Regions from separate parts of the Pantoea sp. F_5 genome, predicted to be linked through region 2. Evidence: riboswitches for the same ligand, from Rfam matches in the RefSeq annotation. Region 2 holds a riboswitch; each other region holds the start of a gene.
The links. A riboswitch is a leader RNA that binds a small molecule or an ion and turns the genes downstream of it on or off. The one in region 2 is predicted to bind thiamine pyrophosphate.
Positions count from the first base shown of each region.

Region 1: it holds a riboswitch for thiamine pyrophosphate, as region 2 does, so the genes downstream of both, tenA (thiaminase II) here and thiC (phosphomethylpyrimidine synthase ThiC) in region 2, are expected to answer to the same signal.
Region 3: it holds a riboswitch for thiamine pyrophosphate, as region 2 does, so the genes downstream of both, F3I44_RS18515 (FAD-dependent oxidoreductase) here and thiC (phosphomethylpyrimidine synthase ThiC) in region 2, are expected to answer to the same signal.
Region 4: it holds a riboswitch for thiamine pyrophosphate, as region 2 does, so the genes downstream of both, thiB (thiamine ABC transporter substrate binding subunit) here and thiC (phosphomethylpyrimidine synthase ThiC) in region 2, are expected to answer to the same signal.

Region 1 covers NZ_VWUO01000010.1:145,568-151,446, reverse strand. Annotated here, with positions in the region: gene F3I44_RS14990 (EAL domain-containing protein) at 1-713, shown strand, start outside; gene F3I44_RS14985 (ABC transporter substrate-binding protein) at 750-1,685, opposite strand; gene F3I44_RS14980 (ABC transporter permease) at 1,709-2,464, opposite strand; gene F3I44_RS14975 (ABC transporter ATP-binding protein) at 2,461-3,201, opposite strand; gene tenA (thiaminase II) at 3,198-3,899, opposite strand; TPP riboswitch at 3,969-4,071, opposite strand; gene F3I44_RS14965 (6-phospho-beta-glucosidase) at 4,177-5,607, opposite strand; gene ascF (PTS cellobiose/arbutin/salicin transporter subunit IIBC) at 5,644-5,879, opposite strand, start outside.
Region 2 covers NZ_VWUO01000031.1:5,431-11,309, forward strand. Annotated here, with positions in the region: gene nfi (deoxyribonuclease V) at 1-666, opposite strand, end outside; gene hemE (uroporphyrinogen decarboxylase) at 669-1,736, opposite strand; gene nudC (NAD(+) diphosphatase) at 1,777-2,547, opposite strand; gene rsd (sigma D regulator) at 2,637-3,143, shown strand; TPP riboswitch at 3,297-3,397, shown strand; gene thiC (phosphomethylpyrimidine synthase ThiC) at 3,485-5,407, shown strand; gene thiE (thiamine phosphate synthase) at 5,410-5,879, shown strand, end outside.
Region 3 covers NZ_VWUO01000016.1:42,390-48,268, forward strand. Annotated here, with positions in the region: gene F3I44_RS18490 (thioredoxin domain-containing protein) at 1-12, shown strand, start outside; gene F3I44_RS18495 (ASCH domain-containing protein) at 236-649, shown strand; gene F3I44_RS18500 (HesA/MoeB/ThiF family protein) at 659-1,627, opposite strand; gene F3I44_RS18505 (thiazole synthase) at 1,637-2,395, opposite strand; gene thiS (sulfur carrier protein ThiS) at 2,398-2,595, opposite strand; gene F3I44_RS18515 (FAD-dependent oxidoreductase) at 2,579-3,523, opposite strand; TPP riboswitch at 3,655-3,774, opposite strand; gene F3I44_RS18520 (helix-turn-helix transcriptional regulator) at 3,921-4,235, opposite strand; gene F3I44_RS18525 (alkene reductase) at 4,252-5,370, opposite strand; gene F3I44_RS24340 (GNAT family N-acetyltransferase) at 5,775-5,879, shown strand, end outside.
Region 4 covers NZ_VWUO01000005.1:144,375-150,253, reverse strand. Annotated here, with positions in the region: gene polB (DNA polymerase II) at 1-702, opposite strand, end outside; gene F3I44_RS08955 (DedA family protein) at 872-1,636, shown strand; gene thiQ (thiamine ABC transporter ATP-binding protein ThiQ) at 1,640-2,341, opposite strand; gene thiP (thiamine/thiamine pyrophosphate ABC transporter permease ThiP) at 2,328-3,935, opposite strand; gene thiB (thiamine ABC transporter substrate binding subunit) at 3,911-4,897, opposite strand; TPP riboswitch at 4,944-5,046, opposite strand; gene sgrR (HTH-type transcriptional regulator SgrR) at 5,082-5,879, opposite strand, start outside.

The DNA.
Region 1 (5,879 bases), on a different contig from region 2:
TCGCCTGGCAGCCCAAAGTGTGTCTCAAAACCGGTAAAACGGTCGGGCTGGAGGCGCTGATACGCTGGAATCACCCTGAGCGGGGTGAGCTTTTCCCATCAGAATTTATTCCGTTAGCTGGCAAAACCAACCTGATCTCCGATTTGACCAACTGGGTTATCGATCACGCTGTTGAGCAACTGGCGCGCTGGAATCGTGAGTACGACCTGATTCCGGTCTCGATCAACGTCAGTGAGCGCGACTTTGCCAGGCCCGATTTTGCCGATCAGCTGGTGGCGAAATTAGCGGCAGCGCAGTTACCTAACTCGATTATGGGTATCGAGTGTCTGGAGAATGAGCTGATCACCAAAAGTGATGTGGCGATCAAAGGGCTGGAAGCGCTGAAATCGCACGGCTTTATGATCTCTCTGGATGATTTCGGCACCGGCTACAGCAATATCAGCTACCTGCAGGATATCCCGCTGGATGTGATTAAGATCGACCGATCGCTAATCTCGCGTATGGGCGAGGACGACGCATCTAAAATCATCGTCAGATGCATTATCCAAATGCTCAAAGAGCTGAATTACACCGTGCTGGCCGAAGGTGTGGAAGCAGAAGCCACGCTGGGACTGCTGAAAACCTACGGCTGCGATCAGATTCAGGGCTACTTCTTTTCAAAACCGCTGCCAGCCAGCGACATTGAACACTGGCTTTATCAGAAGTCACGCTAGTCAACCCGCCCGCAGCATCCGCTGCGGGCGCGCTTATCACTCACTGCCGATGGCGTAACGCTCAACCGGCGTAATGTGTTTAATCAGCTTGTTATCAAACAAAAATTGCTCATAAGTCTGATAGCGTGCGCGATCCAGTTTTGCCGGATCGGCGGCGAACAGCGGCAGCGTGGCCTGCCATGCCTGATGATTTAGCGGTGTGTTCAGCTCCGGATGCGCCTGTGCAAATGCCTGCCAGCTCTCTTCAGAATGTGCCTGCAACTCTGCATTTCCCTTCTTCAGTGCCCGCAGAAATTTTTTAATTTTCGCCGAATGCGCCTCATCACGGTTAGCAACGATTATCAGCTCGTCATAGGCCGGCACGCCATAATCCTCGACGTTCCATACCACCGGATCTTTGCCAGCAAGTTTCATTTCCAGTGCTTCGATATTGCGATAGCCGCCAATGACCGCATCAACCTGTCCGGTCATCAGAGCGCTGGTGAGTTGAAAATTGACGTTAACACGCTTTACCTGATCGGCCTTAATGCTGTCATGGCTCAGCATGGTCGCCAGCGTTGCTTCTTCAATGCCGCTGACTGAATAGCCAATGCGTTTTCCTTTTAAATCCGCTGGTTTTTTCACCGCTTTGTCCAGCGTTATCAGCGTATTCAGCGGCGTATTAATCAGCGTGCCCACCCGCACCAGCGGCAGACCCTGGTCGGCGAAGAAATGCAGCTGCGGCTGATACGTTAGCGCTAAGTCCGCCTGCTTAGCGGCCACCAGACGCGGCGGTAGCGCGGGGTCGGAAGGCGGCACAATGTTAACCTCCAGACCCTCAGCGGCAAACGCACCGGTCTGCTGAGCCACCATAATGGGTGCATGATCGGGGTTGATATACCAGTCGAGCACCAGCGTCAGTTTTTCCATCGCCTGAGTCTGCGAGGTTAAGGCAGCGCTGAACAGCAGGACAATCAGGGGCGTTTTAGTCATAGGTTTTCTCATCAGTAGGGTCGTCAGTGTGGCTCGGGAGTCCAGGTAATCAGGCGGCGAAGCAGAAGATCGATAATCAGCCAGAGTGTCAGCGTCATCAGCACCAGAATAAACAGGGCGGCGAAACAGAGGTCGCTCTGCATCCGGGCGTTGGCATTCAGCATCACGTAGCCCAGCCCTTCAGCCGATCCGACCCATTCACCAATGATGGCACCAATCGGCGCGACGGCCGCTGCCATCCGTAAGCCCGAACCCAGGGCAGGCAGTGCGGCTAACAGCCGGACATGACGCAGTTGTGCTATGCGTGAAGCGCCCATCGTGCGAGCCAGATCGAGATAGCCGGGTGTTGCGCGACGCAGGCCATCAAAAAAAGCGGAGGTTACAGGAAAGAAGATCACCAGTACCGCCATCGCGACTTTGGCGCTCATGCCGAAGCCAAACCAGAGGACCAGCAGCGGTGCCAGGGCAAATACCGGTATCGCCTGGCTGGTGATCACCAGCGGCATCATCCAGCGCTGTAACCGCGGCGAAAAGGTCATGCCCAGTGCCAGCATCGCGCCCAGCAGCACGCCGAGCGCCATACCGCTGAGGATTTCAGTCAGGGTAATCAGGCTGTGATGGCTGAGATAGTCAGCGTTGTCCCACAGTGCGCTAGCAACCGCAGCGGGCGAGGGCAGCAGAAAGGCCGGAACGGAAGTGAGTGTGGCGAGCCACCACAGCGCAATCAATCCGGCAGAGAGCATGATTCCACGGCGAAGCGCGGCGAAACGTAATCTCATCCGCCCAGCCTGCTTAGCTGCTTCAGCAAAGTGGCCTGACTCTGGATCACGCTGATGTCGTCTGCTGCCCGTGGTGGCAGGCCCCGGAGTGGCGGGCAGGTATCAATGCCTGCTGCACCCATTACCAGCAGGTGATGACTGAGGCGACAGGCTTCCGCGGCATCATGAGTGATCAGCAGCACGGTATGACCGACCAGCACCTCTGCCGCCAGGGTCTGGATCTGTGTCCGGGTCAGTGCATCCAGCGCGGAGAAAGGCTCATCCATCAGCACAATCGGCTGACGGGTGTAGAGGGTACGCGCCAGCGCTACTCGCTGACGCATCCCGCCCGAAAGCGTCGCGGGTCGCGCACGGGCACAGTGGCTCAGTCCCACCCGTGCCAGCAGATGCTGCGCCAGGTCGCGATCGGCTTTCTTACCTTTCAGACGGCTGGCGAGGCAGACGTTCTGTTCCACCGTCAGCCACGGATAGAGCAAATCCTGTTGCCCCATCCAGGCGATGCGTCCGGCCAGCGGCAGACCATCGCTGCCGTTAATCTGTCCCGAAGTGGGCGGCGTCAGACCGGCAATCACCCGCATCAGGCTGCTTTTACCTACGCCGCTGGCACCCAGCAAAGCGGTAAATGCACCGCCGGCGATATCCAGATTAAGCTCGCTGAACAAGGGCCGCTGATCCAGCGTCAGGCAGAGCTGGCGAACGGAAATACCCGGCGGCACGGCATCATTCAACGGCTTCATGAGCTGACCCGCAGACAGTCAGCGTGATTAAGACCCATCTGCCAGAATGCGGCTTCCAGCCGGGTTGCGGTAGTAAAAATCTCCGACAGTGCGTTGATACGCTGTTCACCGGCGCGCTGCTGGGCCAGGGTTTCAAACAGCAACAGTGAGGAACCTACGCCCGCCAGGTAGGATTCATCGCCGTAATTCTCAATCCATGCGGCGTAAGGATTCCCCTCTAAGCGGGTCGCCGGATCGTCCAGTAGCCTCAGGCCGATTTCTGCATAACCGGCGACGCACGGCATCAGCGCCGTCATCAGCTCCAGCACATCTCCGGTGTGACCCACGTCCAGCACGTAACGGGTATAGTTGATTGTTTCCGTTGCCTCAGGTTCGCCTGCAACCGCCTCTTCGCTGATGCCCCATTGCTGGCAGTAAGCGAGATGCAGCGGCAGTTCGCTGACAATGGCGTTCAGCGATGCCGTCGCGCTGCGTAACGCAGCCGGTTCAGAGAGTTTACTGATCAACAGGCCCCACGCACGGGCGAAGTGCAGCAGGAAAAGATAATCCTGGGTGAGATAGTGGCGGAAAGCGGCGGGTGGCAGCGTACCCTGACCGAGCTGCTGCACAAAATTGTGTCTGACATAATCGTGCCATTGCGTGCCCGCCTGCTGGCGCAGACATCCATAAAAGCCAGTTTTGAAAAGCGGATGTAACATAGGATCTCCAGTAGCAGGGAGATCCGGGCATACGGTCTGGAACAGGGGATAGAGCAGGAGATGAGGCAGAAAAATCTGCCGACCCGTCCCTTCGCTGGCATGACCCAGATCAGGTTCAAAGGGTTCGGCTTGCGCCATCTCAGCCCATTGCAGGACACCCCTCGGAGGCATTCGTTATACGACAATTATTGCCGGAGCACAATGTATGCGTGAGCGTTCAGCTCCGGCACGGCTGATGCGGGACATGTCATTCAGATATGACTTTTATATGACAATGTCACGCAAGATCAGCCCCGTTACTGGCAATCACTTTCTTATACCACCAGAAAGATTTCTTCCGCGTGCGCGCCAGCGTGCCGTTGCCCAGATCGTCGCGGTCAACGTAGACGAAACCGTAGCGCTTGCTCATTTCACCGGTTGAGGCGGCAACCAGATCGATGCAGCCCCAGCTGGTGTAACCCATCACAGGCACGCCATCTTCAATGGCATCGCCCATGGCACGGATATGCTCCCGCAGATAGCTGATGCGATAGTCGTCATTGATCTCGCCATTCGCATCGATTTCATCGCGCGCGCCCAGTCCATTTTCTACCAGGAAAAGCGGCTTCTGATAACGGTCGTACATCATATTCATGGTGATGCGTAAGCCCAGCGGATCGATGCCCCAGCCCCACTCACTGCGTGGCACATGGGGATTGGTCAGGGATTTCACCACATTAGCAGCACTACTGTTCTGCTCGTTCATTTCCGCCGAGGCGCAGCGAGAGGCGTAATAACTGAACGAGACAAAGTCGACGCTATTTTTCAGGATTTCGGCATCGCCGTCAGCGATCTCAAGCGTGACGCCTTTTTCCCGGAACACGCGCGCAGCGTAAGCCGGATAAGCACCGCGTGCCTGCACATCAATGAAAAACAGGTTTTCACGATCCTTCTCCAGCGCTGCCCAGACATCCTCCGGTTTACTGGACCATGGATAGAAGTTGCCCCCTGCAAGCATACAGCCGACCTGATTCGCCGGGTTCACTTCATGCGCGATTCGCGTAACCAGCGCGCTGGCAACCAGCTCATGATGCGCCGCCTGATACTTCACCTGCTCCCTGTTTTCACCCGGCTCGAAGACCAGCCCCGCCCCGGAAAACGGGCTGTGCAGCAGGATGTTAATCTCGTTGAAGGTCAGCCAGTATTTCACCAGGCCATCAAACGCCTCGAAACAGCTGCGGGCATAGCGCGCAAAGAAGTCGACCATTTTGCGATTGCGCCATGAGCCATACTCGGTCACCAGATGCATCGGCACATCGAAATGACAGAGCGTAACCAGCGGTTCGATATTATATTTCCGGCACTCCTCAAAGACCGCGCGGTAAAAAGCGATGCCTTCCGGGTTGGGCGTCAGTTCGTCGCCGTTGGGATAGAGGCGGCTCCAGGCAATGGACGTGCGGAACACGCTGAACCCCATTTCCGCCATTAGTGCGATATCCTCCGGATAGCAGTGATAGAAATCGATGGCATCATGGCTGGGATAAAATTCATCATCACGCAGGGTAAAGCGCTTTTCCAGACCCAGTTTAACCGCCATACGGTGTGGGCCATGCGGGATCATATCGACGGTGGTTAAGCCCTTTCCGCCCTCACGAAAACCGCCTTCACTCTGGTTGGCGGCTAACGCGCCGCCCCATAAAAACCCTTGCGGGAACCTTGACTCAGACATGCAATCCTCTTTTCCGGGTCAGCGTGACCCTTTCCTTTAGTGGCTATTAATCGCGTTGGTGTGTTCAGTAACTGGCGCAGATTGCGCGGCGGTCGCGGATTCGGATTTGGTTTCAGTTTCCGCTTCAGGAATATCGTCAAACCCTAACAGCAGCGTCAGCACAAATGACAGCACGACAGACAACACCATGACGGCACCGACCCAGACGATACTCATGCGATTGCTGGGGTCAAAAAACTGGACGCTGGTAAACAGGCCGGGAGAGGCCATTG
Region 2 (5,879 bases):
AAGCGCGTTTTGCCAGCGCTGGAAAGCGGTTCGGTTAGAGGCAACCGCATCGGCCCAGCGGGTCGGTTCCGGCAACCGGTAACCGCGCGTACAGTTTTCGACCCACTGCAGCGCCGTATCCAGGCTGACACGATGACCAGTGGCGACAAACAGCGGATTACAACGCAGCTTGCTGCGCCATACCCAGCCTATCTGCTCACCTTTGTCGATCAGCGGCTGACGGCTGCCAGGCTGCGCATCCAGATCGTCAAAACGTCCGCAGAGACGACTTTTCGCAACACCGATAGTGGGCACATCGATCAGCAGGCCGAAATGCGATGCGACGCCCAGCCGTCTTGGATGCGAAATACCGTGTCCATCCACAAACAGCAGATCAGGCTTTTGCTCCAGCATCTGCCAGGCAGCCATCAGCGCCGGATATTCACGGAAGGAGAGAAAGCCCGGAATATAGGGCATGGTGGTCTCAACGCGCGCGATGCGATGCTCCACCAGTTTTAACGAGGGATATTCCAGTATCACCATCGCCGCCCGCGTGACGGTGCCGTCCTGCTCAAACCCAACGTCTGCCCCGCCAATAAAGCGGGGCGGCAGAACGTCAAAGTCATCTTCACGCACCACGTCAGCGGCGCGTTGTAACTGCTCAGCGCGAAGTGCGGCAATGTCCATCATTACTCCTGATGCCAGGGACGTGATAAACGATGCACAGCGTCAACAAAGACACCGGCATTTTCGGGCGGAACGTCCTGATGAATGCCATGCCCCAGATTAAAGACGTGACCAGTGCCTGAGCCAAAACGCTCCAGAATAGCGGCCACCTCCTGTTCGATACGTTCAGGTGCCGCATAGAGCATAGAGGGATCCATGTTGCCCTGCAGCGCAACTTTGTCGCCTACGCGACGGCGTGCATCATCAATATCGGTGGTCCAGTCGAGACCCAGCGCATCACATCCGGTGGCAGCCATCGCTTCCAGCCATTGTCCGCCGCCTTTGGTAAAGAGCGTTACCGGCACGCGGCGGCCATCGTTTTCACGCAGCAGTCCATCGACAATCTTGTGCATGTAGTGCAGGGAGAATTCGCGATAGTCACGACCGGTTAGCACGCCGCCCCAGGTATCAAAGACCATGACGGACTGCGCACCGGCGCGGATCTGAGCGTTAAGATAGAGAATGACGCTGTCGGCCAGCTTATCCAGCATCGCATGCAGCGTCGCCGGATCGGCATACATCATCTTCTTAATTTTGGTAAACGCCTTGCTGCTGCCGCCTTCCACCATGTAGGTGGCCAGCGTCCACGGACTGCCGGAGAAGCCAATCAGCGGCAGATCGCCATTCAGGTTCTTACGGATGGTGCGCACCGCATTCATCACATAGCCCAGCTCCATTTCTGGATCGGGCACCGGCAAACGCTCAACGTCAGCGCGGCAGGTCACAGGGTTAGAGAAACGGGGGCCTTCGCCGGTTTCAAAGTAGAGACCCAATCCCATCGCATCCGGAATGGTCAGGATGTCACTGAAGAGGATGGCGGCATCCAGCGGATAACGGCGCAGCGGCTGCAGGGTCACTTCACAGGCCAGCTCGGCGTTTTTACACAGCGACATGAAATCACCCGCCTGGGCGCGTGTCGCTTTGTACTCCGGCAAATAGCGCCCGGCTTGTCGCATCATCCATACCGGCGTGACATCAACTGGCTGACGTAACAGGGCACGCAAATAACGATCGTTCTTCAGTTCACTCATCTCAACACTCTCTCAATAACAGGCGTGTAGTGTAGCACTTTCACGCTTCGGCGCGGCACAGGGCGACGGTATCTTCAATCAGGCGGCGTGCCACGGTGCCTGGCGGTGGCAGTAAAGGCAGCGCATCAAAACGGAACCAGGCGGCATCCAGCAGTTCTTTGCCGTCGTGTTGCAGATCGCCGCTGTCATACTCCGCCATGAACGCTGTCATCAGCGATTGCGGGAAGGGCCACGGCTGGGAGGTCACATAACGGACATTTTTGACGCGGATATTACTCTCTTCCATCACTTCCCGGGCAACGGCCTGCTCCAGCGTCTCGCCGACCTCCACAAAACCGGCCAGCACGGTGTAGACCTTGTTGCGATGGCGGGCATGATTCGCCAGCAGGATTTCATCGCCGCGACGGATAGCCACAATGATGCAGGGCGCGATCTGCGGATAGTAACGCTCACGGCAATGGCTGCAGAGACAGGCAAATTCATGTTTGCTGTGGTGCATCTCATGTCCGCAGTAGCCGCACCAGCGATGAGAGCGGTAGAACTCCGCCAGCTGTACACCGCGACCCACCAGCTGAAACAGCTCCACATCCTGATCGATCAGCTGTCGCACGGAGAACATATCGGCGGAACGCGGCTCACAAATCAGCCAGACTTTTTCGCCCTGCCATTCACCAATGGTCCGGGCCTTACTGCCGGTTAAACCGAATTTTTCGGCGTTTCCGTGGGGTAAATCACCTTGTGGCAACCAAAGTTTCTGTTCATGGCTGACAATCCACCATCCAGCGTCTACGCTTGAGATTTCGCATTGCATTTATTTCGTCATCCTTAGCGTCAACTCGCACGCTGAAGCCCTGATGTTAAGTGTGTAGATAAACAACTATAACTCACATGGAGTTAGATATGCTTAACCAGTTAGACGTCCTGGCTGAACGCGTAGGTGGCAGTAATGAACTGGTCGATTCGTGGCTTGAAGCGCGTCGCCAGCTACTGGTGACCTATTATCACCTGGTCGGTCTTAAACCTAAAAAAGAGGCGCTGACGCGTCTTGATGAGCAGGCACTCGACAACTTCTGTCACGGCCTGGTCGACTATCTTTCTGCCGGCCACTTCAGTATCTATGAGCGCGTGATCAGTGAAATGAGTGGCGACAGCCCGATGATCGCCGCCGCGCAGCTTTACCCTCCGCTGGAGGCAAACACTGAGCGTCTGATGCAGCTGTATGACGGTCACCTGCAGCAGGCGATTGACGATGAGAACTGCATGACCTTCCAGCAGGCTCTCTCTGAAGTGGGCGAAGTGCTGGAATCACGCTTTACGCTGGAAGATAAGCTGATCCAGCTAGCCTGGGATAATCAGCTTGCTACGCCGCCAGTGGCGAATGACAGCCATATCGCCCGCCCGGCTTAATGGTTAACGACGGCAAAGGGCTTGAGATTATCCCGTAGCCCTTTTATGCTGAACAGGTTCTGAGGAACAAACGCTAAAGAAATTTTTCTTATTTATGCGTTGAAATATAGGGTTTTTACGCCAGCGTCTGTTATCAGACACGCGCGTGAAAACCGCTTCTTGTCGGAGTGCCCAGCTGGGCTGAGACCGTTAATTCGGGATCCGCGGAACCTGACCAGGTTAGAACCTGCGTAGGGAACAAGAGTAAAACTTCTCTGTATGCCAGCATGCCTGTGCTGTCTGTACGGTTACTCCTTCCGAACTCCGGACAAGCATCGTTCCCCCTTAACAGGAAGATTGCTATGTCTGACCCAAAAATGTCCCGTCGTGAACAGCGTGCCCAGGCGCAGGAATTTATTAATTCCCTGCAAAGCGGCAGTGCTTTTCCCCAGTCCCGTCGCATCTGGATTACCGGCAGCCGGGAAGATATTCGCGTGCCCATGCGTGAAATCACCCTAAGCCCGACCCATATCGGCGGCAGCAAAGAACAGCCTCTCTATGAGCAAAATGAAGCGGTGCCGGTCTATGATACGGCAGGTGCGTATGGCGATCCCGCGGCACAGATTGATGTGCATCGCGGTCTGGAAAAGCTGCGCGCACACTGGATTGCTGAACGCGACGACAGTGAGCTTCTCGAACAGAACAGCTCGGGCTATACCCAGCAGCGGCTGGCTGACGAGGGGCTGGATCACCTGCGCTTCGATCACCTGCCAACACCGCGCCGCGCCCGTGCAGGCCGCCGTGTCACGCAACTGCACTATGCCCGTCAGGGCATGATTACCCCGGAGATGGAGTTCATCGCCCTGCGGGAAAACATGGGCCGTGAGCGAATCCGCAGTGAGGTGCTGCTGCAACAGCATCCGGGGCACAGTTTTGACGCACATCTGCCAGCCGATATCACACCCGAGTTTGTCCGTCAGGAGGTCGCTGCCGGACGCGCCATTATCCCTGCCAATATTAATCACCCTGAATCGGAACCGATGATCATTGGCCGCAACTTCCTGGTTAAGGTCAACGCCAATATCGGTAACTCGGCAGTTACCTCTTCTATCGAGGAAGAAGTGGAAAAGCTGGTCTGGTCGACTCGCTGGGGTGCCGACACGGTGATGGATCTCTCAACCGGCCGTTATATTCATGAAACGCGCGAATGGATTTTGCGCAACAGCCCGGTGCCCATTGGTACCGTGCCGATCTATCAGGCGCTGGAAAAAGTGAATGGCGTGGCCGAGGCGCTGAACTGGGAAATATTCCGGGACACGCTACTGGAGCAGGCGGAACAGGGCGTCGATTACTTCACTATCCACGCGGGCGTTCTGCTGCGTTATGTTCCGATGACGGCGAAACGTCTCACCGGTATTGTGTCTCGGGGTGGATCGATCATGGCCAAATGGTGCCTGTCCCACCATCAGGAGAGCTTCCTGTATCAGCACTTCCGTGAGATTTGTGAAATCTGCGCCGCTTACGATGTCTCCCTGTCGCTGGGCGATGGCCTTCGTCCGGGTTCGATTCAGGATGCCAACGACGAGGCGCAGTTTGCCGAACTGCGAACCCTGGGTGAACTGACGCGTATTGCCTGGGAGTATGACGTTCAGGTGATGATTGAAGGTCCGGGCCACGTCCCGATGCATATGATCCGCCGTAATATGACCGAACAGCTCGACCTGTGCGATGAAGCCCCCTTCTACACGCTTGGCCCGCTGACCACTGACATCGCGCCCGGCTACGACCACTTCACCTCGGGTATCGGTGCCGCCATGATTGGCTGGTTTGGTTGCGCCATGCTTTGCTACGTCACGCCCAAAGAGCATCTGGGTCTGCCAAATAAAGAGGATGTGAAGCAGGGATTGATCACCTACAAAATCGCGGCGCATGCTGCCGATCTGGCCAAAGGCCACCCCGGTGCGCAGATCCGTGATAACGCTATGTCCAAAGCGCGCTTTGAATTCCGCTGGGAAGATCAGTTTAACCTGGCGCTGGATCCCCATACGGCCAGGGCTATGCATGATGAAACCCTGCCGCAGGAGTCGGGCAAGGTGGCCCATTTCTGCTCAATGTGCGGCCCCAAATTCTGCTCAATGAAAATTTCCCAGGAGGTGCGCGAATTTGCGGCACGCCAGGATGCCCGTGCCGAGCCGGTTGAAGTAGGCATGGCACAGATGTCAGATCGTTTCCGCAGCCGCGGTGGTGAGCTCTATCACCCCGCCGATGCCATTAAGGAGGAGTAACGATGCCCGCATTTCCCGCTACCGTCCCGCGTCTGGGACTTTATCCGGTGGTTGATAGCCCCGAGTGGATCGAACGCCTGCTTGAAATGGGCGTTCGCACGCTGCAGTTGCGCATCAAAGATCAGCCCGATGAGGTCGCCGAACCTGCCATTGCTCAGGCGATTGCGCTGGGTAAACGCTACGACGCGCGTTTATTTATCAATGACTACTGGCAACTGGCCATTAAACATCAGGCTTATGGCGTGCATCTCGGTCAGGAGGATCTGGACGTGGCCGATCTTGCCCGCATTCATCAGGCAGGATTACGACTGGGACTCTCTACCCATGACGATGCGGAACGGGATCGCGCTCTGGCAATCCAGCCCTCTTACATCGCCCTTGGGCATATTTTTCCGACGCAGACTAAAGAAATGCCTTCTGCACCGCAGGGTATTGAGCAGCTGACGCGGCATCTTACCCATCTGTCGCATAT
Region 3 (5,879 bases), on a different contig from region 2:
CTGAGGCGTTAGTTTTTGCGCGCGGCTGTGGCTGGCCGCGCCAGAGTATGCCTCTCCTTTGCGATCCAGCAAACACCCAAACCCAATATCCTGATAATTGAGCCTGTTTTCCCATGAGCAGGCCGGGTAAGCTGTAACGCTCCTGGCAGCATGTCAACCGCTGCTGCTTTATCTTAACGGCGACGCTGACCTGCATTTATCCCGGTCAGGCGCTTATTTCATTAAGGATTTGCGGATGTCGATGACGCAGGAACAACTGCAGGACAAATATCCGGGTGCATCCACAGATGCATTCGGTGATTCCCCGGAATTAGCTAACGAACTGGCAACGCTGATTATTGCCGGCAAGAAAGTCGCCTCCTGCGGTTCGTTACAGAGCTGGCAGGATCAGGAAGTCCTGCCTCAGCCGGGCGGCTACACCCTTGTTCTGAACGGCGAAAAACGGCCCGTCTGCGTGATTCGCACCACCGGACTGTTCCTGACGCGCTTTGACCGCGTCACGCCTGAGATGGCGATGCTGGAGGGTGAAGGCGATCTCAGCCTCGACCACTGGCGGCAGGAACATCAGCGTTACTTTGAACGTGAAGGCTATTTCCATAAGGAAATGGAGCTGATTTTCGAGACGTTCCAGCTGGTCGAAATTGTGTAAACCGGCAGGCTACAGCGTGTTTGCCGCCATCAGCGCCATCCGCGTGATCCCCCGTGCGGCAAGGTTCTCTGCCGCCTGAGCTGCACGCATTCCACTGGCACACACCAGCACCACGCGCCGATCGGACGGCGGCTGCCAGGCCGCTATCTGCTGCGGCAGAATGCGTAGCACCCGTTCGGCCACACTGACCGGCGCTTCTTCGGGACTGCGCAGTTCCACAATGCAATCGTCCTCACTGAGCATCAGCTTATCGATGAACGGGATGCCCGGTGCGTCAGGTTCAGGCGCATTATCAAAGCGGAATTGCCTGATGTGCCAGTCCACAAAGTCGCAGTGGATCATGCAGCCGAGCGGCGACGGGGTCAGTTTTAGCAATACGCTCAGCACCATCTGCGCCTGCATCGCGCCCAGCGTTGCTACCGCAGGCCCCATTACACCAGCCGTGTTGCAGTTACCCGACGCCTTCGGCAACTGAGGAAACAGCGCACGATAGCCAGGCGCACCGCCGCAGAATCCACCGACGTAACCTTTACGACCCAGCACCGAGGCGCAGATCAGCGGCAGACCGCGCGGAGAGCAGGCGTCGGAGAGTTGATAGGTGATGGCGAAGTTATCCGCCGCATCCACCACCAGATCGATCCCCTCCAGCGCCTGCGGCAGCTGACTGGCGCTCAACATCTGGGGATGCGCCTCAACGTGGCAGTCAGGATTTCGCTGCGCCAGCGCGCGCTGCGCGCAGATTGCTTTTGGCTGGCCCACATCTCCGATGCCAAACAGCGTCTGCCGGTGGAGGTTGTGCAGCTCAATCCGATCGCCATCGTAAAGCCGAATAAACCCCACGCCCGCGCCAGCCAGCAATGGCAGCAGCGTCGCGCTGAGTCCGCCCGCGCCCACCACCAGCACCCTTGCCCTGCTCAGGCGTTGTTGCCCCGCTTCACCAATCTCCGGCAACATGGTCTGTCGCTGATAACGCGTCATCGTTGCTCCTTAACTGAACTCTGCCAGACCAAAAATGGGGGTTGAGGCTGACGCCATATCGCGCTGCTCCATCAATCCTGCCTGAAACGCCTCGTGCCCGCCGTGGATCGCGGCAGCAAAGGCACCCGCCATCCGCACCGGATCGCGCGCTTTCGCCACCGCCGTGTTAAGCAGCACGCCATCAAAACCCATCTCCATCGCCTGCGCCGCCTGACCCGGCGCACCGATGCCCGCATCAATAATCAGCGGCACATCTTTAAACCACGCCCGCATGGCACGCAGCCCTTCGATATTGCGCAACCCCTGACCGGAACCAATTGGTGCGCCCCAGGGCATCAGCACTTCACAACCCGCTTCCAGCAGTTTCTCGCCAACAATCAGATCTTCGGTGGTGTAGGGAAACACCTGGAAGCCGTCAGCGCAGAGGATCCGCGCGGCTTCCACCAGCGCAAAGGGATCGGGTTGCAGCGTATCGGCATGACCAATCACTTCCAGCTTAATCCACGGCGTGTCGAAAAGTTCACGCGCCATCTGCGCCGTCGTTACCGCCTCTTTCACCGTATGGCAGCCTGCGGTATTCGGCAGAATCCGTTTGTTGAGCTGCTGCAACAGCGTGCGAAACGCACCGCCTTCGCTGCCTTCACGACGAAGGCTGACGGTAATGATCTCCGCACCTGATGCGTCAATAGCCTGATGCAGAACGTCTGGTGACGGATATCCGGCGGTGCCGAGCAGAAAGCGTGATTGCGGGGCAAATTGATAGAACATGGTTAACCTCCCTGCATCGGTGACAGGATTTCCAGCTGGTTGCCCGCCTCAAGCTGCTGGCTGGCATAACGGCTGCGAGGCACAAACTCACCGTTCAGCGCCGTGGCGACGGTACGCGGGTCGATCTGCTGCTCCGCCATAAGTTCAGCCAGCGTCATTGCGCTGGTTTCAATCGTGCGTCCATTAAGTTGAACTCGCATGAGTCATCTCCTGAGTGAGTTGCAGCATGAGTTTTTCAGCCATAATCGGGGCCAGTAAAAAGCCGTGGCGGTAGAGCCCGTTTAACGAGAAACGGCCATTTTCATAGCGGACCTCCGGCAGATTCTGGCAGTAGGCGGGACGCAGACCGGTGCCACTCTCCACGATGCGCGCTTCCGCCAGTGCCGGATGCAGACTGTAAGCCGCGCTCAGCAGCTCCATCATCGCCCTGGCGCTGATCGGGCTGCTGTCGTGACTTTCGACCATGGTGGCTCCGAGCATGAAGTGGTCTCCGGCACGCGGCACCAGATAGCAGGGAAAGCGCGGATGCAGCAGACGGACCGGACGGGAGAGCTGAACGTCATGCGTGTGCAGGATCAGCATTTCGCCCCGCACGGCGCGCAGAGCGGGCTGCTTATCAAGAGCATGGATGCCGCGGCAGTCGATGATTTTGCCGCCAGGTTTACCGCTGTGAAAGGGTACGCCAGCCTCCTGCAGTGTGACGCGCAGTTGCTGCAGTGCGCGGCGCGGATCAAGATGCGCCTCTGCGGCAAAGAACAGGCCGCGGGCAAAGCGATTTTCCAGCGCCGGTTCGATGTCACCGGGCGCGACCCACCGATGCTGCTCCGTCATGCTGGCGAAGCGGGTCAGTTCGCGACTGTCTCGCGGCGGCGCTACCACCAGTGTGCCCTGCTGCTCCACGCCATCAACGCGTTTCGCCCACCAGCTCGACGCATGCTGGCCCCATTCGATCACCTGTGGCGGCGCGCTTTCTGCTTCGCACCAGGGCGCAAGCATGCCCCCCGCCCAGTGTGAGGCTGCACGACAGTCAGGCTGCGTAATGACTTCAACGGTTTCTCCCCGCTCCCTGAGCAGTGTGGCGACACACAGCCCGGCAACGCCGCTGCCGAGCACCGACCAGCGGCTCATGGTGTCCACCGGAGAGGAAGAGAGTGATTAAGAATGAGATGTTTCACTTTGGCCTCGTTATCGGTTAACGAAGACCCGTGATACAGAGGGAATAGGCAAAGGCGTCGCGAACGCGCGCCTGCGGCAAGTATCGGATGTGATACCCGTCTTCCTACGCCAGTATCAACTGGGTCAGGTTCTAAGGGTCGCTAAGCCGCGCGCTGCGCTATTAGCCTCTCAGTCTCTCTGGCGAGACTCCCCTGACGGCTTTAGTTGTAAGTTAAGCGGGCAGCTTCGTCAAGCCGCGTGCATGAAGACGAGTCAGAAATTCGGGGGATATGTGCAGACTCTTGCTCTGAGTGCAAACACTCTGCATTCGCAGATGAGGAAAGAGAAAAATGCTAATACTGCAAGTGCCCTAAAGCGCCTGCAGCGATTGTGTCACCACGTCGGTTATTTCACGAATACGCGGTTCAGCGCGGCGATAATAGGTCCACTTCCCGACTTTGCTGGCTTCGACCAGTCCCGCATTGTGCAGGGCTTTCAGACATAACGAGGTAGCGGGCTGTGATAAGCCCGCCTTGTCCTGGATCAGGGTGGCACAGACGCCATACTGAGCGAAGGGATAGAGCTGCGAATAGCCCGCAAACGCTTCGTCAGGATTTTTAAGCCACTTCAGCACTGCCACTCGGGTCGGGTTGGACAGTAACTTCAGGGCATTTTCGGGGGACATGCCGCCTCACATAAGATCAGGATTGAAAAACAGGATAGTCAGTATAGCCTTTCTCAGTGCCACCATACAGGGAGGCGTGATCAACGGGATTCAGCGGATAACCTGCTTTAATGCGTGCCGGCAAATCGGGATTCGCAATAAACGCGCGGCCAAAACCCACCAGGTCACCCCAGCCGTTATCCAGCATACGCTGTGCTTTTTCCGCGGTGTAGCGACCAGAATAGATGATCGGAGAACGAAATGTATCGCGCAGTGCAACGCGGAAACTTTCTGGCATATCCGGGCTATTATCCCAGTCTGCTTCAGCAATCGAGAGATAGCCAACTTCCAGCTCATTCAGCAGCTGCGCGGCACGGATGTAGGTCGCATGGGGATCGCTTTCAACCAGACCGAGATAGACGCGCTCTTCATCAGTACTCGAAAACAGCGGCGCAAACCGGACGCCCACACGATGGCTGCCAAACACCGCGCTGACCGCCTCAACAACTTCACGCAGGAAACGCAGACGATTCTCTGCTGAGCCGCCATATTCATCCGTGCGGAAGTTGGTATGCTCCGAAATAAACTGGTTAATCAGATAACCGTTGGCGGAGTGCAGTTCTACACCGTCAAAACCGGACTCTTTTGCATTTTCCGCCGCACGCCGATAAAGCGCCACGATCTCTTTTACTTCTGCGTTCGTCAGTGTCCGTGGTTCGCTGGGTGCAGTTAATATCCCCGCACCGGGTCCGGTTTCGATAAACACCCGGACGTTATCAGCGGCGATGGCTGAAGGCGCTATCGGTAGCTGCTTACCTGGCTGAAGTTCATTGTGAGAGACGCGGCCAACATGCCAGAGCTGGCAGAAAATTGTGGCACCTTCCTGATGTACCGCCTCTGTGACCTTCTTCCAGCCCGCGATCTGGGCGTCGCTGTGGATCCCCGGCGTCCATGCATAGCCCTGCCCGCGAGGCTCAATCTGGGTGCCTTCAGTGATCATCAGTCCCGCGCTGGCACGCTGACGGTAATACTCCACCATCAACTCGCCGGGAATGTTACCCGGCTGCTCACTGCGGCAACGCGTCAGCGGCGGCAATACCATGCGGTTACGAAGCGTGAGATCGCCCAGGTTCAGGGGGGTAAACAGTGACGGCATGACAAACATTCCTCTGATGTGTAAAAGGCATCATTATATTTACACATTTAAATTTGTAAATGTGTAATAGGTGCTTTTCGTTTTAAGTCGGGTTTATCGGAGTGCCTCATCTGACAAAACAGCCTCATCGTAGCAATCCCGCACACGCGGCTCTCAGGCTGGCTTTATTGCCACGAGAGAGCCGTCAAACGCAGGATTATCACGATTTACGCTAAGTATTTATCAGTGAACGTCTGCCACTGCTGGCGATAAACCTCCAGCTGTTTAAGTGCATCATCGATCGAGGGTTATGCTTTGTTGCCTGGATTCGGCGTGGAATGAATCACATCGGCAAACACGCTGAAAATGACGTTCATGTCACTGCCCGATTTTGTCACTTCGAACATTCTGGCCAGGTTATAAACATGTCGGCTAACTCTGGTACAAACACGATACAGCGACACGTACAGTCTTCATTTACGATTTTCATTTTTAAAAAATACCAGGGTCATGGACCCGGTAAACAGCCC
Region 4 (5,879 bases), on a different contig from region 2:
CACCCGCAGGTCAAACTGCACCACGTTCCAGCCAATCAATACGTCCGGGTCATGCTCTGCAAACCACTGGTTCAGCGCGTCAAGCAGCTGCGGGCGGCTATCGAGATAGATCAGCTCAAAATCCAGCGTGCTGGCATCACCGTTTGGCGGGCCGAGCATAAAGACCTGGCGCTGACCGCACCCCTCCAGCCCGATGCAGTAAAGCTCGCCGTGCTGCGTGGTTTCAATATCCAGTGAGACCCATTTCAGCGGCGGGCGATAGTCGGGATGAGGTTTGAGCCGCGCATTAACCACGCTGTCGCCGCGCTGCTCGCCGTCAAACCAGACCGGTGCGGTAATAAAACGCTCCATCAGGTAGCGCTCCGGCGGACGGATATCTGCCTCGTAGACCGGAATGCCCTGCTCGCGCAGCCGCTTTTCGATGCGCTGTAGCTGACGGTTCTGCGGGCAGTAGAGGCCAAAAACCGGGCGGCGGCGGAAATCTTTCAGCGCCAGCGACTGAATCCGAAACTGACGCTCATCTTTGAGTAATTCGCTGACCTGCGCCTGAAATTCTTCAGGAATAAACGCGACAGACTCCTGCACCGGCAGCACCACACGCTGCGCGCCGGCATCGGTGGCAAGCCAGAGGATAATTTCGGTGCCATGCGGGCTGTCGCGCCAGTGGCGGGTGAGCAGAAAACCTGCGCGGGGCATATTCAGATGTTCTCCGGACTCAGCAATTCAGGGGTGAGAAAACCGCGTAAGTATACCATGGATATTTATACAGTTCCCGTTACTGAGTTTTGTCAACATTGTCCTACAATTCTTGCCTTGACGCTGTGTGGCTGGCTCTGGACAATCCAGCATTCTGCTTTTACTAAGGACGACTATGGAAGCCTGGATTCAACAACTGATTACGCAGTCTCTGGAGTGGGCGCTGTTTGCCGTTGCGCTGGTGACATTTCTGGAGTCGCTGGCGCTGGTCGGGCTGTTGCTGCCAGGTACGGTAATGATGGCCAGTCTGGGCGCGCTGATCGGCAGTGGCGAACTTGGCCTTTATCCTGCCTGGGCTGCGGGCTTTGCCGGCTGCCTGATCGGTGACTGGGTCTCCTACGGCATTGGCTGGAAATTCCAGGGGCCGCTGCATCGCTGGAAGTATCTGCAAAAATATAAAGGCCTGCTGGATAAAACCGAGCACGCCCTGCATCAGCACAGCATGTTTACGATTCTTGTCGGGCGATTTGTCGGCCCGACGCGTCCGCTGATCCCGCTGGCGGCCGGTATGCTGGAGCTGCCGGTGCGTAAATTTCTGCCACCGAACCTTATTGGCTGCATTCTCTGGCCGCCGCTCTATCTGCTGCCCGGTATTCTGGCAGGAGTGGCAATTGACGTGCCAAAAGCGGCGCAGGGGGGCAGCTTTAAATGGCTGTTACTCGGCGCAGCGCTGCTGATCTGGCTTGGCGGCTGGTTAGGCTGGCGCTGGTGGCGCAGCGGCAAAAGCCGCGACTGGGCCACGGCCTGGCTGCCGCCTGAGCGTTTGCGCTGGGCAGGACCGCTGGGGCTGGTGATCGCCGTGGCGGCGTTCGTCGGCATTCAGTTCCATCCGATGATGCCGGTTTTCCGGCATCTGCTGTGGCAGGTTTTCATCGCCTGATGCTTAACGACGCGGGATGCCGAGCACCTCGGCCTCCCGCGTATCGCCCGATAGCAGCTGTCGGGTCTCCCCATCCCAGTACACCCGTCCATCCACAATCACCACGCTGCGTGGCGCAATCTGCTGTGCATCTTCCAGACTGTGCGACACCATCAGCAGCGTGATGCTGCGCGCTTCGCACACTGAACGCACCAGTTGCAGCATCTCGCCACGCAGCGCCGGATCCAGCGCAGAAAAAGGCTCATCCAGCAGCAGCACCGGACGATCACGCAGCAGACAACGTGCCAGTGCCACGCGCTGTCGCTGTCCGCCCGACAGTTCGCCCGGCAGACGGGTCAGCAGATCGCCTAATCCCACCTGCTCGGCGAGCACCATCAGTTGCTGACGCTGCTTAGCGCTGAGTTTTAATCCCGGATGCAGTCCCAGCGCCATATTCTGCTGCACGCTGAGGTGCGGAAACAGGTTGTTCTCCTGAAACAGCATGGAAACCGGCCGTCTGGCCGGGACGCTGTGAGTGTGCGCCTGGCCGTCAATGATCAGAGTACCCTGTTTCACCGGAAGGAAACCGGCGATCAGGCTCAGCAGCGTGCTTTTACCGGCTCCGCTGGGTCCGAGGATCGCGATGCGCTCGCCGCGTGTGGCACTGAGGCTGAAGCGCATCGGCAGATGCTGATAAAGGTAAGTGAGGTTATCAAGTGTCAGCATGGCGGCCTGGTAATTTTTCCATTAGCGTGAACAGCAATAAGCAGAGCAGCAGCAACAGCAGGGCAGTGACCGCGCCATCTGCGCCGCGATAGGCACCAATCTGCTGATAAAGGTAGAACGGCAGCGTGCGGAAGTCGGCGCTGCCAAACAGCGCCACCACGCCAAAATCACCAATCGACAGCACGCAGGCAAAGGCCAGTGCCTGAGCCAGCGGACGCTTCAGCGCCCGCAGCTCAATCAGCCGCAGACGGTTCCAGCCGTGGATATCCAGAGAATCGCAGAGTCTGCCATAGCGCTCTGCGACATCCCGCATCGGATTTTCCAGCACTTTCAGCGCATAGGGAATAGCGATTAGCGCATTGGTAAAGATCACCAGCCCGTCGGCCGACTCGGGCAGGCCGATGGTGGCGTTGAACAACAGGAAAAAGCCGGTGGCGAGCACAATGCCTGGCATCGCCAGTATCAGCATGCCGCTGGTGTCGATCAACTGTGCCGCCGCCGGACGCTGACGCAGACGCAGTTCCCGACTGCTCCACAGCAGCATCATGGTCAGCACCACACAGATCAGACCGGCACCGATGGCGATGCGCAATGAAGTCAAAGTGGCCTGCCATAGTGCAGGCTGTGCCAGCGCGCCTCGCACTCCACCGTGCAGACCATCGACGATGACCGCCGCCAGCGGAGGCAGCAGCAGGATCAGCGCCAGCCCGATCAGCAGCGCATCCATCAGCTGTGCCGCACGGGAATCCTGCGGATCGCGCCAGCCGTTCAGCTGGCTGGTTCCCGCGGGAATCGCTTTGCTGAAGCGCTGGCTGAGTAGCACCAGCGTCAGACAGCAGCCGAGCTGGATCAGCGCCAGCAGCGCCGCACGTCCGGGATCGTAGTCATAACTCAGCGCCTGGAATATCGCCAGCTCAATGGTGGTGGCCTGCGGACCGCCGCCCAGCGACAGCACGGTGGCAAAGCTGGCGAAACAGAGCATAAAGATCAGCGCGCCGGTCGGCAGCAGCTGACGCCGCAGCCACGGCCACTCCAGCAGACGAAAATGGTGCCAGCCGCGCAGGTCGAGCTGTGCCGCCAGCTGACGCTGTTCCGCCGGGATGCTCTCCAGCGCCTGCAACATCAGGCGGGTCGCCAGCGGCAGGTTAAAGAAGACGTGCGCCAGCAAGATGCCCGACAGGCCATAGGGCGAGAAGTAATAACCGATGCCGAGCAGCTGGCACAGATACGCCAGCCAGCCATTGCTACCGTAGACGGTCAGCAGCCCAAACACCGCGACCAGTACCGGCAGCACCAGCGTCATGGCACACAGGCGCAGCAGCAGCTGGCGGCCTGGGAAACGACGTCGATAGAGCGCCCGCGCCAGCGGCACTGCAGGCAGCAGCGACAGCAGGGCGGAGAGCAGCGCCTGAGCGAAAGAGAACGCGATAACGTGATGCAGGTAGTCATCCTGCAGCACGCCACGTAAGTCCGTGTCCGGCGCGGCGCGCCATAGTGCGCCGAAGGCCAGAAACGCCACAAGTGTCAATAACGCTGTGGCGAGGGAACCGGGAATCAGCCAGCGCGGCATCAGCGGCTGACGGCGCGTTGCCACTGGCTAATCCAGCCCGAGCGCTGGCTGGCAACCTCTTCCGGCGAGAACTGCAGGGCGGTAGAAGGCACAGTAAGCGCCGCGAAACCGGCAGGCAGTGGCGTGTCGATCACCGGGTACATCCAGTTGCCGGTGGGGATGGTGCGCTGGAACGCAGGCGAAACCATAAACGTCATGAACTGCTGCGCCAGCGCTGGCTGTTTGCTGCTGGCTAACTGCGCGGCCACTTCAACCTGCAGATAGTGTCCTTCGGCAAAGGACGCGGCAGCGTAGTTCTCTTTCTTCTCTTCGATGATGTGATAAGCCGGTGAGGTGGTGTAGCTCAGCACCAGATCGCCTTCGCCCTTGAGGAACAGGCCATAGGCTTCACTCCAGCCCTTCGTCACCGTCACGGTTTTCTGCGCCAGCTTTTGCCAGGCCTGAGGAGCCTGATCGCCATAGACCTTCTGCATCCACAGCAGCAGACCTAAGCCGGGCGTGCTGGTGCGGGGATCTTCGTAGATCACCCGCCACTTCTCCGGACTGTCGACCAGCGCTTTCAGGCTTTCTGGCGGATTTTTCAGCCGGGTTTTATCATAGACAAAGGCGAAGTAGCCATAATCGAACGGCACGAAGGTGGTGTTGTGCCAGTCATCGGGCAGTTTTAATGTCGAGGTGTCGACCTGACTTTCGGCAAACAGGCCGGTTTTCTGCGCGGCCTGCACCAGATTGTTATCCAGCCCCAGCACCACATCCGCTTTACTGTTTTTGCCTTCCATGCGGACGCGGTTCAGCAGCGAGACGCCATCTTCCAGCGTGACGAATTTAAGCGCGCAGTTGCACTGGGCTTCAAAGGCTTTTTTAACCGCCGGGCCAGGGCCCCAGTCGGCGGAGAAGGAGTCGTAGGTGTAGACCGTGAGAACCGGCTTAGCCGCCAGAACGGGGGCGGAGAGTAACAGCAGCACCGGCAGAACTTTGTTTAACACTTTGCGCTCCTTCAGGAGAATAGGGGATGAGTCGCAAAGGATCTGAGCACAGAGGCCTCTCAAATCCCTACGTCGGTATTAACCGAATCAGGTTCGACGGGTCTCTCTCAGCGGCTTGCTTGTGGCAGGCCGCACCCCGTTGAGAACATCACATTCTAGTCATTTCAGCGCCAGGGCGAAAGCGTCACAGCGCCGGTGGCGCAAACCAGGCTGATTTAAAATCAAACCAGCCCAGGGTATTCATCCGCACACCGCGCATACTGCGCTGGCCTTCCAGCAGCAGCCAGTGGTGAAACAGCGGATGCAGACCGGCTTCTTCAACCAGCTGTTTGCTCCATTCGGCCAGCGGCAGGGTTTTCTCGCGCCAGCGGGCCGCATCGCCGTGCCAGTCGATCGGCAAACAGTGATGCAGTAGCGGAATCTCATAAAGCTGCGCGAACAGCGAATAATTCAGCGGCAGGGTGAAGTTTACGCTGCCCAGCCAGATATCACTTTCCGCGTCGCCCTGATACCAGCTTTCGTAGCTAATCTCACGGGTCTCCAGCGTGACGCCATGCGCTGCCAGCAGCGGACGCAGCGCATTAGCGATGCCTTCATGCTCCACGTGCTGGCTGTACCAGGTCAGCGTCAGGTGGGTTAAGCCGGGCGGTTTTTCCACTGGCGTCAGGTCGCGCCGGTGATGCCAGCGCGGCAGCAGGCCATACGCCGGAAACCAGTAACGCTGATAACCAACACCGGCATGATTGAGCAGAGCGATGGGGTTAAAGAGGTAACTGACCCAGCGCCGTACCGCCTCGTTGCGACCCTGCTCTGAACGCTGATCGAACAGCAGATAGTAGCAGCCCTCTTCAAGGCGGCTCTCCTCCTGAATCTCATCAATGCTGTCACCCTGCAGACGGACACCGGCATAGACCAGTTCATCGCTGATGTCGGGCAGTACCCAGATAGAGACATCGTCAATCAGGGCGCGAAACCCGAAGTA